2 regions of the Pseudoalteromonas sp. LC2018020214 genome follow, and region 1 is predicted to be linked to the other one. Evidence: predicted binding sites of a transcription regulator. Region 1 holds the regulator's gene; the other holds the start of a gene.
What was found. Region 1 encodes MetJ, which represses methionine synthesis genes. Its sites were predicted from a motif close to TAGACGTCTAGACGTCTA; they were not measured.
Positions count from the first base shown of each region.

Region 2: JG479_RS03845 (methylenetetrahydrofolate reductase) is a predicted target of MetJ. The motif match lies at 5,619-5,636, and genes of this name have one in related genera.

Region 1 is NZ_CP066804.1:387,445-395,799, forward strand. It holds gene JG479_RS01740 (SPOR domain-containing protein) at 1-147, opposite strand, end outside; gene priA (primosomal protein N') at 168-2,354, opposite strand; gene rpmE (50S ribosomal protein L31) at 2,585-2,800, shown strand; gene JG479_RS01755 (malic enzyme-like NAD(P)-binding protein) at 3,327-4,568, shown strand; gene metJ (met regulon transcriptional regulator MetJ) at 4,633-4,953, opposite strand; gene metB (cystathionine gamma-synthase) at 5,243-6,490, shown strand; gene metL (bifunctional aspartate kinase/homoserine dehydrogenase II) at 6,973-8,355, shown strand, end outside.
Region 2 is NZ_CP066804.1:873,367-881,721, reverse strand. It holds gene xseA (exodeoxyribonuclease VII large subunit) at 1-818, shown strand, start outside; gene JG479_RS03860 (hypothetical protein) at 815-1,495, opposite strand; gene cysE (serine O-acetyltransferase) at 1,531-2,349, opposite strand; gene JG479_RS03850 (M16 family metallopeptidase) at 2,547-5,429, opposite strand; gene JG479_RS03845 (methylenetetrahydrofolate reductase) at 5,680-6,636, shown strand; gene JG479_RS03840 (hypothetical protein) at 6,763-6,951, opposite strand; gene JG479_RS03835 (sensor domain-containing diguanylate cyclase) at 6,968-7,948, opposite strand; gene JG479_RS03830 (DEAD/DEAH box helicase) at 8,008-8,355, opposite strand, start outside.

The DNA of each region.
Region 1 (8,355 bases):
TTTAATAAACCATAATGTATAAGCAAAACCACCGACGAGTAAGATGGCTATGACAGCTAAAAGAATAGGAAATGGTTTTTTAGCGGGTGCGTTTTTTTTACTGTTTCTGCCTGCAGGCTTTTTGTTAATATAATCGTGCTGTGCCATGGTGTTATTTTGGCCTTAACCTAAATCATGTCTATAGGGTCTACGTCTAAGCTCCAGCGTACTTTTTGTGCAAGTTTACTTGAACTTAAATAATCAACCATTTGCGCAAGGTACTGATGTAATATGCGGCGATCTTGCGCTTGAATATGTAATTGAAAACGATACATACCTGCGACTTTTTCAAGTGGAGCAGGGATCGGACCGAGCAATTGTATACCAGATACCCCATTCACAGGAACCAAATCCGTCAAAAAATCGACGACTAGCTTAATGCTGTGTCCTTGTGCACGGACAATAGCCATATTTGTAATGGGTGGTAAGTCTGCATCATCGCGTTCACTCAGTGCAAAGCGAGCAAAGTCTTGGTAACCATTATTAACTAAGTCTTGTAAAAGTGGGTGTTCTGGAAAGTGTGTTTGTAATAATACTTGGCCAGGTTCCCCTGAACGCCCAGCTCGCCCCGCGACCTGAGTAACTAACTGTGCTAAATGCTCTGTCGCCCTAAAGTCGCATGAGTATAAGCCGCTATCTACGTCTAAAATTATAACAAGGCTTACATCTGCAAAGTGATGGCCTTTGGCAAGCATTTGTGTGCCTACTAAAATGCGTGCACCGCCTAGGTTTATTTCATCTAGTGCTTTTTCAAGGCTGCCTTTACGGCGAGTTGAATCGCGGTCTATGCGAGTAACGGGTGTATCTGGAAACTCGGTCGATAAAAACTCTTCAATTTGCTCTGTACCTTTGCCATTTGGAAATATTTGCGTACTTCCACAATCAGGACATTGGTGAGGAACAGGGTATTGATCGCCACAGTGATGACAAATCATTTGCCCAATCGCTTTATGAAATGTGGCGCTGGTACTGCAGCGTTTACATTCACTTAGCCAGCCACATTCATGGCAAATAAGAGTGGGTGAGAAACCTCGACGATTTAAAAACACCATAACCTGTTTACCGCGGTTTAAGTGTTGGCGCATAGTGGCAAGGCTTGCATGTGCAATACCTGCTTGGTCGGGTTGGCCTTTCATATCGAGTAACTTAAATTGGTTATCTGTCGCAGTTTGCGCGCGCTCGGTTAAACTTAGTAGCTGATATTTGTTATTAATTGCTTTGTGAAGTGTTTCAAGTGCGGGTGTAGCACTGCCTAATATAAGCGGTATTTTATGCTGAAAAGCTCTGTATGCAGCTAAATCACGAGCATGGTAACGAAGGGTATCTTGTTGCTTAAATGATGAATCGTGCTCTTCATCGACAACTATCATACCGAGTTTTAAAAATGGCAGAAAAATACTCGAACGTGTGCCTATAACTATTGCACAACTGCCTTTTTCGCAAAAACGCCATGTTTGTAATCGCTCGTTGTCGGTAAGGGCTGAATGCCAAAGCATAATGGGTGTATCAGGAAAGCGGCGACGAAAACGGTTTACAGTTTGTGGCGTTAAGCCTATTTCTGGCACTAATACTAATGCTTGCTCGCCACGTTTGAGTACTTCTTCTAGGCACTGTAAATACACTTCTGTTTTACCACTGCCAGTTACGCCTTCTAATAAAAAGCTGCTAAATCCACTACTTTGATTTATTGCTGTACAAGCAACCGCTTGTTCTTTATTAAGTACAGGTTTACTTCCGACAGTTGGTGCAACGCTTTGCCATTGGTTATCATGTTCAATAGTTTGCGTAATGAGTTCTTTATCTATTAGGCTATCTATTGTTTTTTTGCTAAAGCCAAGAGCTTTTAATTCGGTTAACGATGATTTCCCCGATTGCGATAACTGCTTTAATAAATTGAGTTGTGTTTTGGCTTTTAATGACGGTACTTTTGCGCCTTTTTCTGTCAGAGCAACCATGTTAATACTGGTTTTATCTGGCGATTCACCTTGGCGAAGTGCACTCGGTAGCGCTATGTGAATAGTTTCGCCTAAGGGATAGCAATAATAGCGGGCAGTAAAGCTAAGGAGTTCTAAATGTTGGGCACTTAAAATAGGGGTATCGTCTATTACCTCTATAATATTCTTAATTTTATTTAAAGGGACGTCGGTACTGTTTTTAATGCCCAGAACAACAGCTACTTTTTTTTGATTACCAAAAGGTACTAAAACCCGCATGCCCGGTAGTATTGGGGTTGATAAGCCACTGAGCTGCTCTTCTATTTTATAATCAAAGGTGCGTGGAAGCGGGACTTTAATAGCAACTTCAACAAAACTCATAACAACTCAACCCGTAAAATTAATGCTGTAATGTACTAAAAATACCGCTAAAAACCTACTAGCAATAGTACTTGAGAAAGAGATTGTTCACTTTTTTAGCGAAAAGATAAATAAATACTTGTGCAGGGGAAGGTTGTTGGATAAAATCCGCCACCAACAAATTTGTTTTAACGACGTATGGTGCCAGACTTCGGGTTTGGAGAGCGATGCGGCCTTAACTAGAGGTTCCTATGAAAGAAGGTATTCACCCTAAGTACGAAGTAATTTCTGCAACATGTTCATGCGGAAACAAATTCGAAACTAGCTCAACTCTTTGTAAAGACATTCACTTAGACGTATGTTCTGCGTGTCACCCGTTTTACACTGGTAAGCAAAAGATTTTAGACACTGGCGGCCGTGTTGATCGCTTCAACAAGCGCTTCGGTGCACTTAGCAGCAAGAAGTAATTATTGCTGTTTAGTTAAAAAAAGCACCTTAGGGTGCTTTTTTTGTGTCTAAAATTTACCACTTCTTATCTTATTTAGCTTGCTCGAGCTACATCACACCTTGCATAACTATTTCCTATTCTTATTCTGAGTATGCATAAACCTTTACAGACAAATCGATAGATATTCTCTATATTTTAAATAGTACAAATTTTAACTAGGTTGATAAAAGTAGCTAACGTGGGCTTATCTGTTTTTAAAGTAGTGTAGTAGGCTGTTATTTTAAGTTTATGATGATGCGTTAAACATACATTTTTTTAATATTTTAATAGACATAAACGCACCTCAAAACTTACTTTTTTGGTGAATTTTTATTTATCAAATGTTTATATAATCCTGCAAAGTTACTGAAAAACCTCTTAAAATTAAAGGATATAGCATATAACAGGATAGACCTGATATTGCTTGGAATTTAAAAATAATAAGGGTATCGTACCCCAAGACTCCACCTCTCACTTTAACTTAAATTGCAGGATACCATCGCGTTATGTCTGACTTTCGTGAACAAGCACTACATTATCACTCACATCCCGTACCTGGTAAAATTAGCATTGAGCTAACAAAACCAGCTGAAACAGTTCAAGACTTAGCCCTAGCTTATAGCCCAGGTGTCGCTGAACCTGTACGTGAAATTGCCGCAGATCCTGCAAATGCATATAAATATACCGGTAAAGGTAACATGGTTGCGGTTATCACTAATGGTACTGCAATTTTGGGCTTGGGTAATTTAGGTCCTTTAGCGTCTAAGCCCGTAATGGAAGGCAAGGCGTTATTGTTTAAACGTTTTGCAGGGCTTGATTCTATTGATATTGAAGTAAAGCACAAAACAACAGAAGACTTTATTAACACGGTGGCCAATATTGCTGACACATTCGGTGGTATTAACCTTGAAGATATTAAAGCACCAGAGTGTTTTGAAATTGAAAAAGCATTAATAGAGCGTTGTAGCATTCCTGTTTTTCATGACGACCAACACGGCACCGCCATTGTTACGGCTGCCGGCATGTTAAATGCGCTAGAAGTACAAGGTAAATCAATTGAAGATGCAATAATTGTATGTTTAGGTGCAGGCGCTGCTGCAGTTGCGTGTATGGAACTGTTAATTAAGTGTGGTGCACTGCGTGAACACATTTATATGCTTGACCGCAAAGGTGTTATTCATACTCGTCGCGATGATTTAAATGAATATAAACAGCTTTTTGCTAACAATACCGATAAACGCACATTGCAAGATGTAATTGCAGATGCTGATGTGTTTGTTGGTGTTTCGGGTCCTAACTTGTTAGCTGCCGAAGATTTAAAACTAATGGCAGAAAAACCGGTCGTGTTTGCCTGTTCAAACCCAGATCCAGAGATCGATCCTGCACTTGCTCACGGCGCACGCAACGATTTAATTATGGCAACAGGGCGCTCTGATTACCCTAACCAGGTTAACAATGTTTTATGTTTCCCGTTTATTTTCCGTGGTGCGCTTGATGTACGTGCAAGCGCGATTAACGATGAAATGAAAATTGCTGCAGTTGAGGCTATTCGTAGTATTGCCAAAGAGCCTGTACCTGCAGAAGTTTTAAAAGCCGCAGGCGTAGATAAGCTAGAGTTTGGTGCGCAGTACATTATTCCAAAACCAATGGATCCGCGTTTACTACCGCGTATAGCTAAAGCTGTAGCACTTGCTGCGGTAGAGTCGGGTGTTGCGCAAATTGACTTGCCTGAAAATTATATGGCGTAATATATAACGCTTAAACAAAAAAACCTCAGCAATGCTGAGGTTTTTTGATTAAAAAGGTAACGATTTATTCTTCGTTTAAAATAGGCACTTCTAAACCCATTTCTTGCATTATCTTTTTAACTTCTTCTGGTACTTTTTCTGCGTTGTCTTTACGTAGGTCATCGTCATTTGGTAAAGGTTGGCCAGTAAATGCATGCAAAAACGCCTCACATAGCAATTCACTATTTGTTGCATGGCGAAGGTTGTTGATTTGACGACGCGTACGCTCATCCGTTAAAACTTTTAATACATTTAGCGGGATCGAAACGGTGATCTTTTTAACTTGCTCTGATTTTTTCCCGTGTTCTGCGTATGGGTGAATATACTCACCATTCCATTTAGCCATAAGATGTATCGTTGCCTCAGATTATTAATTTCTCACACGGTATAAAAAGCGTGTAAATATGCGTGAAATTCTATCGATTTAAAAAAGATAGTCAAATAATAGATACCGATCTATCTTAATAAGCCTATTTGGGATGTAAAAATAAGCTCACTTTTGTGAGTTAAAATGTGATACTAGCAAACGCCTTTCCTAACTTTAGCCATCTAGAGCTTTAAAATCCTTTGACTTATTAAAATGGATAACTTACTCTTTTAGACGTCTAAACATCCAAATTAATCAGGTGACGAATATGAGCGAAAAAAACAAAGCGACCATTGCTGTACGTAACGGCGTTGATGCTGATAAACATCATGGTGCAGTGGTGCCGCCAATTTATTTATCAACGACTTATTCGTTTGCCGACTTTGATACCAAGCGTGAGTATGATTATGGCCGCAGTGGTAACCCTAATCGTGATATTTTAGCAGAGACGCTTGCTAAGCTTGAAGGCGGCGCTCGCGGCATAATTACGGCCACTGGTATGGCAGCCGTGCATTTAGCTACTCAGCTACTTAACAGTGACGACACGTTAGTAATTCCACATGATTGTTATGGTGGTAGCTATCGTTTATTTACATCGTTACAAAAACGCGGACTATTGAAGCTTGAAGTATTAGATTTAACAAAAGAAGAAAGCCTTCAACAAATTTTAGCAATTAAACCTAAGCTTATTTGGATAGAGACTCCAAGTAACCCAGTACTTCGTTTAACCGATATTAAAGCGGTTACCGATGTTGCTAAGCAATGCGGTGCATTGGTTGCCGCAGATAACACGTTTTTGTCTCCTGCCTTACAAAACCCTATTAAGTTTGGTGTAGATATTGTGGTGCATTCAACTACTAAATACATTAACGGGCACTCAGATGTAGTGGGCGGCGCTGTTATTGCTGCAACACAAGAGCTTGGTGATGAGCTTGCTTGGTGGGCAAATAATATTGGTATTACGGGCGCCCCTTTTGATAGTTATTTAACGCTTCGTGGTCTACGTACTTTAAATGTGCGCTTAAGGCAGCACCAAGAAAATGCGCTAGCAATAGCTAAGTACCTTGAAAGCTCCAATTTTGTAAGCCAAGTTTACTATCCAGGACTTGAGTCACATCCTCAGCATGAGCTTGCTAAAGCACAACAACTTGGCTTTGGTGGCATGGTTAGTTTTGATATTAAAGGCGATATAAACGACGCTGCAGCATTTTTAACTAGTCTTAAAACGTTTAGTTTAGCTGAGTCACTAGGTGGCGTAGAGAGTTTAATTTGTCACCCCGCAACTATGACGCACGCAGGCATGGAGGCAAAGGCACGTTTAGAAGCGGGTGTGGGCGATACGCTTATTCGTATTTCGGTTGGGATTGAAGATATACACGATTTAATAGCTGACTTTGAACGAGTATTTGAACTTGTAAAACCAGGGCAAAATAAAAATGTTGGCCGTGTAGGCAAAGGTGCTGGCACTTCTGGTGAAAACGTTAAATTAAGTGCAGCCCGTCCAGCGCTTTGGTAAGTAATACCAATCCGCAATAATACCTAGGGCGTGTTGATCTTTGGTGGGTGAATTTGCAGCAGTATGTTTGGTTTTTAGGCAAGGCGGAGCCTATGTAGTGTGGTTATTCCCCATGAATAGGCGATAACGCAGCATAAATACCAAACATGCGCTGCCCTTTGGGTTCTTTCTAGGGACGATTAACTCTTTGTTGCCTACATGGATGTAGGTAAGGGGCGTGAGCAGGACGCGGAAGCTTTGCTCGGTTTTTACTTAGCCCACTAGGTTACAAACCTCGCGCCGCGATTTAATCTTCCTTGGATTGAACAAATTTCAATCCACAAAGATCAACACGCCCTAATCAATTTGAGGGATTAAACCGCACGATAACATCGTTAAAAATTCCTAATATAGAACAACTAAATAACGAAATTTTTGCCTTGTTATCGATACGGTTTTCTTACCTCAAAATAGACAACTTAATTAAGCGAATTGGTATAAATATGGTCAATTGTGTACATAAATTTGGTGGTTCAAGCTTAAGCTCTAGTGAGCGCTATCAAAGCGTAGCTAAAATAATTATAGGGCATACTCAGCCGGGCGACTGTGTTGTAGTGTCTGCTGCAGGTAAGACTACAGATACACTTGTGTCGTTGTGGCAAAGTTATCAGCTGCAAGACACGCAAGCTGTCGCTGATATTTTACTGCAGTTAAATAACCATCAAAGCGATTTAATTGAGCAGTTGTTACAAGCTGATTTAAAGCGCAGCGCACTTAAAACACTAAATACCGAGCTTAGTAATATTGCAGAACTTGCTCAAGCTGAGCAGCTAAAAGAGGCTGCGTTACTTGCGCATGGGGAACTGTGGTCAGCACGTTTACTCGCTACTTATTTACAGCAGTTAAATATTGAGGCGTGTGCTCAAGATGCCCGTAGTCTTTTTACCTTAAACGATGGTGAATTAATGCATGCGCAAAATGCGCAGCAATGTCGACAGTCAATTTTGCCTAATAAGATAAATGTTGTTACTGGGTTTATTGCCGCTGATACGAAAGGTGAGACCGTAACACTTGGACGCAACGGTAGCGATTATAGTGCAACACTACTTGCAAATTACTGTAATGCTAAGCAAGTATGTATTTGGACCGATACACAGGGAGTGTTTAGCACTGATCCTCGTAAGGTAAAAAAAGCGATTAAGTACGGCAAAATTTGTCGCGGGCAAGCTAATTTATTAGCTCGTTTGGGTAACCCTGTATTACATGCAAAAACACTATCGCCACTTAAAAACACAGATATTAAGCTAGCTGTTCGTAGTAGTTTTGATGTGCAAGCAAGCCCAACAGATATAGTAAAAGAAGGTTCAGCAAAGAAAAAGCGCTTTATAACCACGCTGCAAAATGTTGATTTATTAATGGTTGAAGGATTAAGTGAAGGTGAGGTCGCAAGCGTTAGTCAGCTTATTCAGCATAGCCTTCATCATTTTAACCATAATGGTGAAGTGTATTTAGTAGTACCGGCTGCACAAACATATCAAGTTATTAATTACTTTGCTGGTAGAGCTAATATTAGTGAGTCAAATTTAAATGGCTGTGCAATTGTTGCCCCTGAGCAAGACGTTAGCGTACTGAAACTGCAAGCTTTAGAGGTATTAGCTGAACAGACTATAAAGCCGCGTTTTGTGCATCAAGATAATGGTTATGTTTTATTACTAACAGACCAATTTATAGATAGCGATATACAAAGCGCCTTACACGATAAGCTAATCAATAAAGGCCAAGAAATAGCCGTTATAGTTGCGGGCCTTGGCAATGTAGGCGATGCTTTTATTGAGCAGTTATCGGCACAATTTGAGCGTTTATCAGACGACTTTAGTATTAAATTG
Region 2 (8,355 bases), 490 kb from region 1:
ACCCTGCTATGGTACAAGGCAAAGAAGCACACCTACATTTAATTAATCAAATTGAATTAGCTAATGCTCGTGATGAAGTAGACGTACTTATTTTAGGACGAGGCGGCGGATCACTTGAAGATTTATGGTGCTTTAATCACGAACAGCTCGCACGGGCTATTTTTGAAAGTGAATTACCTATAGTAAGTGCAGTAGGCCATGAAATAGATACAACCATTAGCGATTACGTTGCTGATGTTCGTGCAGCAACTCCATCAGCCGCAGCTGAGCTTGTAAGCCCAAATACGCAAGAGTTACACAACAAAGTAACACAATTAGTTAATCGTTTATCTAACGCGTTTAAGCACGGTATTGCCGATAAACGCGCATTAGCAACGCAGTTACAACACCGCCTTAATTTGTGTCATCCGCGTAATCAGCTGAGTCAAAAATCACAACGTTTGGATGAGCTAAGCATTGCGCTGCAACAAGCTATGCGTAATCGTTTATACCAACAAGAACGCACACTCAATAACTTAACGCCGCGTTTGATGCGCCAATCACCTGATAAAAAACTCACTTCAGCAAGCCATCAACTCTCGCAATTACAAGCTAGGCTACACCAAGCTATACAGCATCAGTTACAACAAGCGAATAATAGCTTAGCACTGCAAGCAAGCAGGTTAGACTCGGTAAGTCCGCTTAATGTTTTAGCGCGCGGTTATAGCATCACTAAAACACAGCAAGGGAAAGTAGTTAAATCTGTGGGGCAAATTAAAACAGGCGATGTTTTAGTCACAGAGTTAGTCGATGGCTCTATAGAATCACAAATTATTTAAAGCTCTGTACTTAGCAACATTTTAAGTTCGCTATCGCTCGATGTGGAGGTAGTGCTTTTAAATTGTTGCCAAAACTCTTGTTCCATCAACTTATCGTTTAACTCTCGCCATTGAGCATTACCAAATCTGTCGTTATCAGTAGGAGCGGCAAGTTCAAATTCACATACTGTTTTTTTACATTTTGCACTAACAACGTCAGGAATAATTGATAAATCAGCTGTTAATAAAAAATCTTGTAATGCCATTTCAGTACGATAAGCCCATTCTTCGTCGCGCGTTTGCTTTTCAAATTTATCACGTAAAATCTGCTCAAAATCTGAAGGGCTCCTCATTTTCTTTAAAACACTTTTGAGCGCCGCTTTCTGTTCGGCGAGTTGCTGCTTAAGCTGAGTTACTTGCTCTTCTAAAGGTAGTTCATCAAGCATTTGGGTTTCTGAATTGGTTGTAGGCGTGTCTTCAGCGGGCTCTATACTAGCGACTTGCTCAGGTACTACAGAGTCTGCATTACTTAATACCTCATTACTTTGTTGTTCAGTATGAAGCTTTTGCTGTTTTTCATAACTTGGCTGCGACTTAACAGATTCTGGATGACTTGAAGCTGCGTTAAAGTAGCTCCAAGTTAAACCTACACCCGCAATAAACCCAATCCCTAGAGCCAATAAACTATTCTTGTTCATGTTAATTCCTTTTAAGTTTTATTATTTTTAATTACTTATAACATTGCACTCGTGTGCGATTCGTTTTCAGGCTCAGGATTTGCTAAAAAATTTTGGTTCATACTTTGCGCCGGACACTCACAATCCGGTCGACCAATAATTTTAGCGGGTACGCCAACAGCGGTTGTGTGTGGTGGAACATTGCTAAGTACAACTGAGCCCGCACCAATTCGTGCGCCCTCACCTACTTCAATATTACCCAGTACTTTAGCGCCGGCGCCAATTAATACGCCCGCTCTAATTTTGGGATGACGATCGCCCTGCTCATTGCCTGTACCGCCAAGCGTTACAGATTGCAAAATTGATACGTTATCTTCAATTACCGCTGTTTCACCAATAACAATACCGGTTGCGTGGTCAAACATAATGCCTTTACCCACTTTACATGCAGGGTGAATATCGACCCCAAACACTTCAGAATTACGGCTTTGAATAAAGCGCGCTAACTCTTTGCGGTTTTGTTGCCACAAGCAATTAGCCAAACGGTGCGCCTGAATAGCATGAAAACCTTTTAGATTTAATATAACCGTAAGATAGGTTTCTGATGCAGGGTCGCGGTCTTTTACAGCTTTAATGTCCTCAGCAACAAAAGATAGCATACGGTCACATTTTACAAATGCTTGGTCAAACAGCTCTCGGATAGTGAATGCAGATACCACCGCATCAGCCAACTTATTAGCAACAATAAAGCTCAATGCCGAACCTAAACAATCATGATTTAAAACACATGAATAAACATGACTTGCTAATAATGGTTCACGTTTTACTACATCGTTAGCTTCGTCGCGAAGCTGTTGCCAAATTGCATGACGCATAATACTGCACTGCCTTAAGTTGATATAAAATAGCCTTTTCCCAAGTCTAACGGATTTAACCACTAAGGTGTTAATCCCTTAGTTATTTGTTCTGGTTATTAGGTATAACTGTTTATTGAGTTTCATTATTAAATAATAAAAATGCCTCGATGCTTATAGCACCGAGGCATTATTTTAACGCTTAAAAAACACTTAAATTATTGAAATACTTTATCGACTTTCATCACTTCAATATTTTTTGCAGGAATTGCTAATTTATAATCAGCAATCACTTTATCTTCAGCCACTAATTCGGCAGGTTTATTAGTGTTGTAAATCATTGGCGATGTTTGCTGCGATGCTAAACGTTTTTGCATATCAGCGCCGTCACCAGTAATAAATACATAGTGAACATTGTCTGTTTGTAAGTTTTCTTTAATAACGCGATTTACATCAGCAAGCGTTAGCGTTTTAAGTTTATTAGTTACGTAACTTACAAAGCTATCTGTGTTGTAAAATTCGCTATCAAGTGCGTAACCTAATTGGCGATTTTGACTTGCCACCATTTGCGGCACAAAGTTAATTAAAAAGTTACGCGTAGCTTCAAAGTCATCTTCGCTCATACCATTTTTAATTAGCTTATCTAGCTCAAACAAGGCGGTACGTGTTGCAAAGTGCGCATCGTTATTAGAGCGAAGTGGGCGTAACCACACTTGAAATATTTGCTCAGAGCGCCCTAGGTTTGCATCTGGCTTGGTTTGAAACATACCACGTGGAAAGTATTCAATGTATGCGTAATCGCCATAGTTCATGCCGCGAGTTTCACGAATGCGCTCATATAAAAAGCTGTTAGAACTACGGTGCTCACCAAAGTACGAACGCACAAGCCAAAGGGCTGTCCAGTCTTCGCTACTTCTAATTGTATCAATAGGGAAACCAAACGATACCGCCGTCGATTGCGCTGACTTTTCTACAATAGTTGCATGATGACCTTTAAGCGCTGGCGCATCAGGAATACTTAAACGGCTTTGCTCACCCTTTGGTAGCGTTGCAAAATCGCTCATCATTTTAGCTTTAAGGTTTGCAGGCACAGCCCCAATTAAGCCAACCGTGAGTTTAGATTGCGTAAGCTCGCTGTTATAAAATGCTTTAACATCATCCAGCGTCAACGCTTCTAAATCCGAAATATCACCGTAGTTGTAACTTTCGTAAGGGTGATTTTTGTAAAGCGCACTGTATAGCACTTCTTTGCCTAGCTCTTCATCGTTAGATGCTTTTAAGCCTGATTTAATACCATCGATCATTTCTTTTTTAAGGCGTTTAAAGTCGTCATCTCTAAAGCCTGGGTTTAATAATTGATCGCTCACAAGTGAATACCACTGCGCTACATTGTCTTTATGAATACGTCCTTGAAACGACAGCATTTCTTTATCTATTTGATAACCAAAGCTACCTGCAAGCGGATAAAGTGCTTTTTGAATATCTTTATAGCTTGTCGCCTCTGAGCCACCTTGTGCAAGCATAGCCGCAGTTAACGCAGCAACACCTTTTTTGCCTTGAGGGTCGGCAGCCGCGCCGGTATTGAATAAAAAGTTAACATCGATTAATGGCGAGCTATTGGTTTTATCAAGTACTTTAAATGCAGGCTTCGCAGGTGCTTGTTCAAGCTTTGCAGTAAGCGCATTTAAATCAACTTCTTGCTCGAAACCTGGGGCTTTATCAAGTGCCGACATCGTTAAAGTGGTACGTGCGTTATCAGTAAAGTATTTATTAGCAACGGCTTTAATATCTGCGCTGGTAATGTTATCTGCCGATTTATACAGCTGGTTTATAACCTCAGGATCGCGCTCAAAATGCATGTAGCTTGCAAGGGTTGATGCAATCGCTTGCGACGAATCTAAGCCATTAATAAAGCTGTACTTAAGGTTCGATTTTAAATCACTCAACTTTTGCTCATCAACAAGCTCAGTGCGTGCTTTTGCATAAGTTCGGTTAATGGCATCGCGCGCAGTGGCTAAATCGTCTGCGTTTTCTACTTTAACAAATACGTGTAATAAACCCGGATCTTTGGTCTCTGGGTTATAGGTAAACATTTGGCTAGCAATTTGTTTGTCGACCACTAGCTCTTGATATAAATCTGAATTACTAGAAAAATAAAGCTGTGAGATTAAATCGAGTGCCGCTCTGTCTTTTTTAGCAGGCTCCCACGCAGCGCCTTTGTACGATACAAGTAACCAGTGTCCTGGTAGCGCTTCATCTTGCTGGTGCAAATATTTTGGTGCTTGTTGAACAGGTTCTGCTTTAATGTCAGCAACATAGTTACCCTTTTTCCAGCTGCCCCAATGCTTTTTAACCATTGCCATTGTTGCTTGTGGGTCTACATCGCCCACAATAACAAGTGACACATACTCAGGCTTATAAAACTTAGCAAAAAATTCTTTACCATAGGCCATTTGATCAGGCATGGCTTCTATGTCTTTAAAAAAGCCCATAGTGGTGTGTTTATACGTGTGCTTATCAAACGCTTCTTCGCGTACAGCGCTTAATAATTTACGAATTGGGCTCGCGTTGTTTTTTAAGTACTCACCTTTTACCGTTTGTGCTTCGGTTCTAAATTGCTCTTCGGTGTAGGTTAAGTTTTGAAAAATATCAGCTTCAAGCTCAAGTACTTTATCAAGGTGCTGCTTCGAAAAGTTTAAATGGTAATTTGTGTAATCGTTTGTTGTATAAGCGCGGTTATCAACACCTGAATTTTTTAATATGTCTGAGTACACATCTTCAGGGTATTTTTGTGAGCCTTTAAACATCATGTGTTCAAAAAAGTGAGCAAAGCCTGTTTTACCCTCTTCAACTTCGTTACGCGACCCAACCGATACCGGAATTTGCAGCGACACTACATCAGGGTAATCGGTTTTAACAACCATGACACGTAAGCCGTTTTCTAGCTCTTCAATTAAGTAATCTTGCGAAAAAACACGGTCATCAGCTTTATTTACTTGTTCTTTTTGTGCTGTTGTTTGCGTGCTTTGGTTTTGTTGCATGGCGCAACCTGTTAACGCCAGCGATACCGCTAAGCTGGTTGCTAATAATTTAAATTTCATTGTTGTCCCTTTTTAAATTGAGCAAATTTGTTGTCAGATTTAACTCTTTAATTATGCCCCAAAGCCAATAAATATAAGAGCCCCAAGGGAATTTATTATGTAAACAACTGTGTCAATTATAAATTATGGGAACAAGCACTATGAATAAACATCATGTTAATTGAAAAACTTTCATTAAATAAATCTATCTAGACGTCTAAATGGCTGCTATATTAAATCCATCAAAACAAACTTAGCTGGAATGAGGATTATGGCTTTATCACTAAAAGAGAAGATAGTGGACACCAACCAAGGTGTTTATCTTATTGGTACTACCCCGCCTAAAATTGGCACCGATAAAGCGCAATTAAAAACCATTGCAGAAAAGCTATTAGGTCGCTTACACGAAATTGAATACGACGGCGTGATAATTTACGACATTCAAGACGAAAGCAGCCGAACTAATCAAGACCGTCCATTTGCGTTTAAACAAACCGTTGATCCGCGTGAATACAGCCATTTACTTCGTAATTTATCTGCACAAGATGTAATTACTTATAAAAGTGTGGCGCAGCGTGGCGTAGGCGAATTTAAAGATTGGCTAAGTGAAACTAAAAACGACTACGATTTACAAAATGTTGTTTTAGTAGGTAGCCCATCATCGATAGGCGATATAAAGCTAAGCCTGCCAGATGCGTATAAAGCAATGGCTGAGCAATCAGATGATTTCTTTTTAGGTGGCGTTACTATTGCCGAGCGCCATTCAAGTAAACGAAATGAGCACGAACGATTAATAGAAAAAACAGCACAAGGTTGTCAGTTTTTTATATCGCAAGCTGTTTACGATGCACAAGCGACTATAGAGCTAATCACTAGCTACGCACGTACATGTAAAGCACAGGGTATTACACCTCAACGTATTATATTAACGTTTACCCCGTGCGGCGGCGAAAAAACCTTAGAGTTTATGCAATGGTTGGGTATATCAGTGCCAGAGGCAACTAAATGGCGCATGCTCGATGCAGACAATACATTAAGCGAATCCGTCCGTATTTGCCGCGAAAACCTCGACTTAATACTTAAAAGCTGTGCGCACCTAGACGTGCCACTGGGCTTAAATATTGAAAGCTTAACAAACCGTAAAGAAGAAATTGACGCATCAATTAACTTATACCGTTTATTAAAAGCTATTATGGAATTAAACCTTGCTGAAAAATTAATAGCTTAAAGGCTAGGTAAGAGCTAATTAACACCCTTCTTGGCAAGCCTCATGGCTTGCTTTTTTATGTCCGTACTTTGAAAAATAAATTAATAAGTACAAGTAAAAATTTGCAGCTTAAGCTATCCATGAAAGCTATTTTTGGTTATTACTCTCAAGCCTTTTTAAGGCAAACCCCATCGATGAGCACATAACACCAAAAATAATTCCCTCATCAGATATAAATCTAATGCTAGGAAGCGCTTCAAATAAGCTTATTATTGCTAATGAAAAAATAAAACCTATCGCAGAAAAAACCAGCCAAGTTTTTGTGGCATGAGTCATGACGAACTTCCTTTTATTATTGTTCTTTTTTAGCGAGCCTATACGCTTGTTTATTTTTATACATTGCGTGGTCTGCATCATTCAATAGCGCTTCAAAGGGCTGCTTTTGTTTATTAGTAAAACTATAACCTATGCTGAGCGATAAATCGCAAACGTCTTCTTTGAGTAAAGCTTTTGAATACTCAGAGGATATTTTATCCATGATGTAATTAATTTTACTCTTATCGCTTAATTGCATTACTGCAACAAACTCATCGCCACCTAAGCGCCCTACTATATCGGCATCTCTTAAATGCGTTTTTAGCGTATCTGCCAAAATAATTAAGGCTTTGTCACCTACTTCATGACCAAAGGTGTCGTTTAATTTTTTAAAGTCGTTTATATCTATAAACAAGCAACATACGTCGAATCCTAAACGCAGTGCTAAATTTAGCTTTTGCTGAGCGAGTAAGCTAAGTGCCCGGCGGTTATAAATATCTGTTAATGAGTCTAACATGGCTATTTCGCGCATTTGCTCATAGCTATACACAAGCGCTAGGTCGTCTTCAATTAAATCGCGTAGTTGCTCTATGAGCTCAAAGTATTCATCGGTATAGCTTGTTTTTTTAGTATCTTTTAAACACAACGTGCCAAATACTTCGCCTTCAGGCCAATGAATAGGTAAGCCTAGGTAGGATTCAACGCCATCCTCAACTACTTCTGGGAGAGTGTTCCATGCATCGTTATTGCTTGCATCATTAACATATAAAATATTATTAGTTTCAGCGACGTGCCGACAAAAAAGAGGAGTTTGAGGGGGAAGTATCGGGTTGGTTTCAAAGCTTGAGCCACCTTCGTTATTTCTAATAACAACGCGATAGCCTTTGCTTGTTGCCTGAACTATATAACCAGACGGGGCTGAAAAAAGCCCCGTGATAAGGTCCATTGTTTTTTGCCATTTATGCAAAGATATTTGGCCATCAACACCAGAGAATGCCCATTTATCAGTTTCAAACATTAACTTTACCTCGGCTATTTAATAGCTCCAGTATAGGCAAAAAAGTAAAGTAAAAGCTATTATTTACGACGTCTACTTGGCTCTCTTTTACCTGTAATGCGTTTTTTATCGCGATCTTTTCGAGATTTATTAGTATTTTTACGATTATCTTTGGGCTTTTTATTTAAGTCAGGCTCGTAACCTTCTAACCACTGCGGCGTTAAACGCGTATCGAGTAATACTTCAATTTCTTCTAGCAGCCATTGCTCATCAAGACTTACCAATGACATAGCAAGCCCTTGTTCACCAGCGCGACCTGTACGGCCAATACGGTGTACGTAATCCTCAGCAATGTAAGGCAGCTCAAAATTAATTACGTATCTAAGTGTAGAAATATCTAAACCACGCGCAGCGACGTCGGTTGCAAC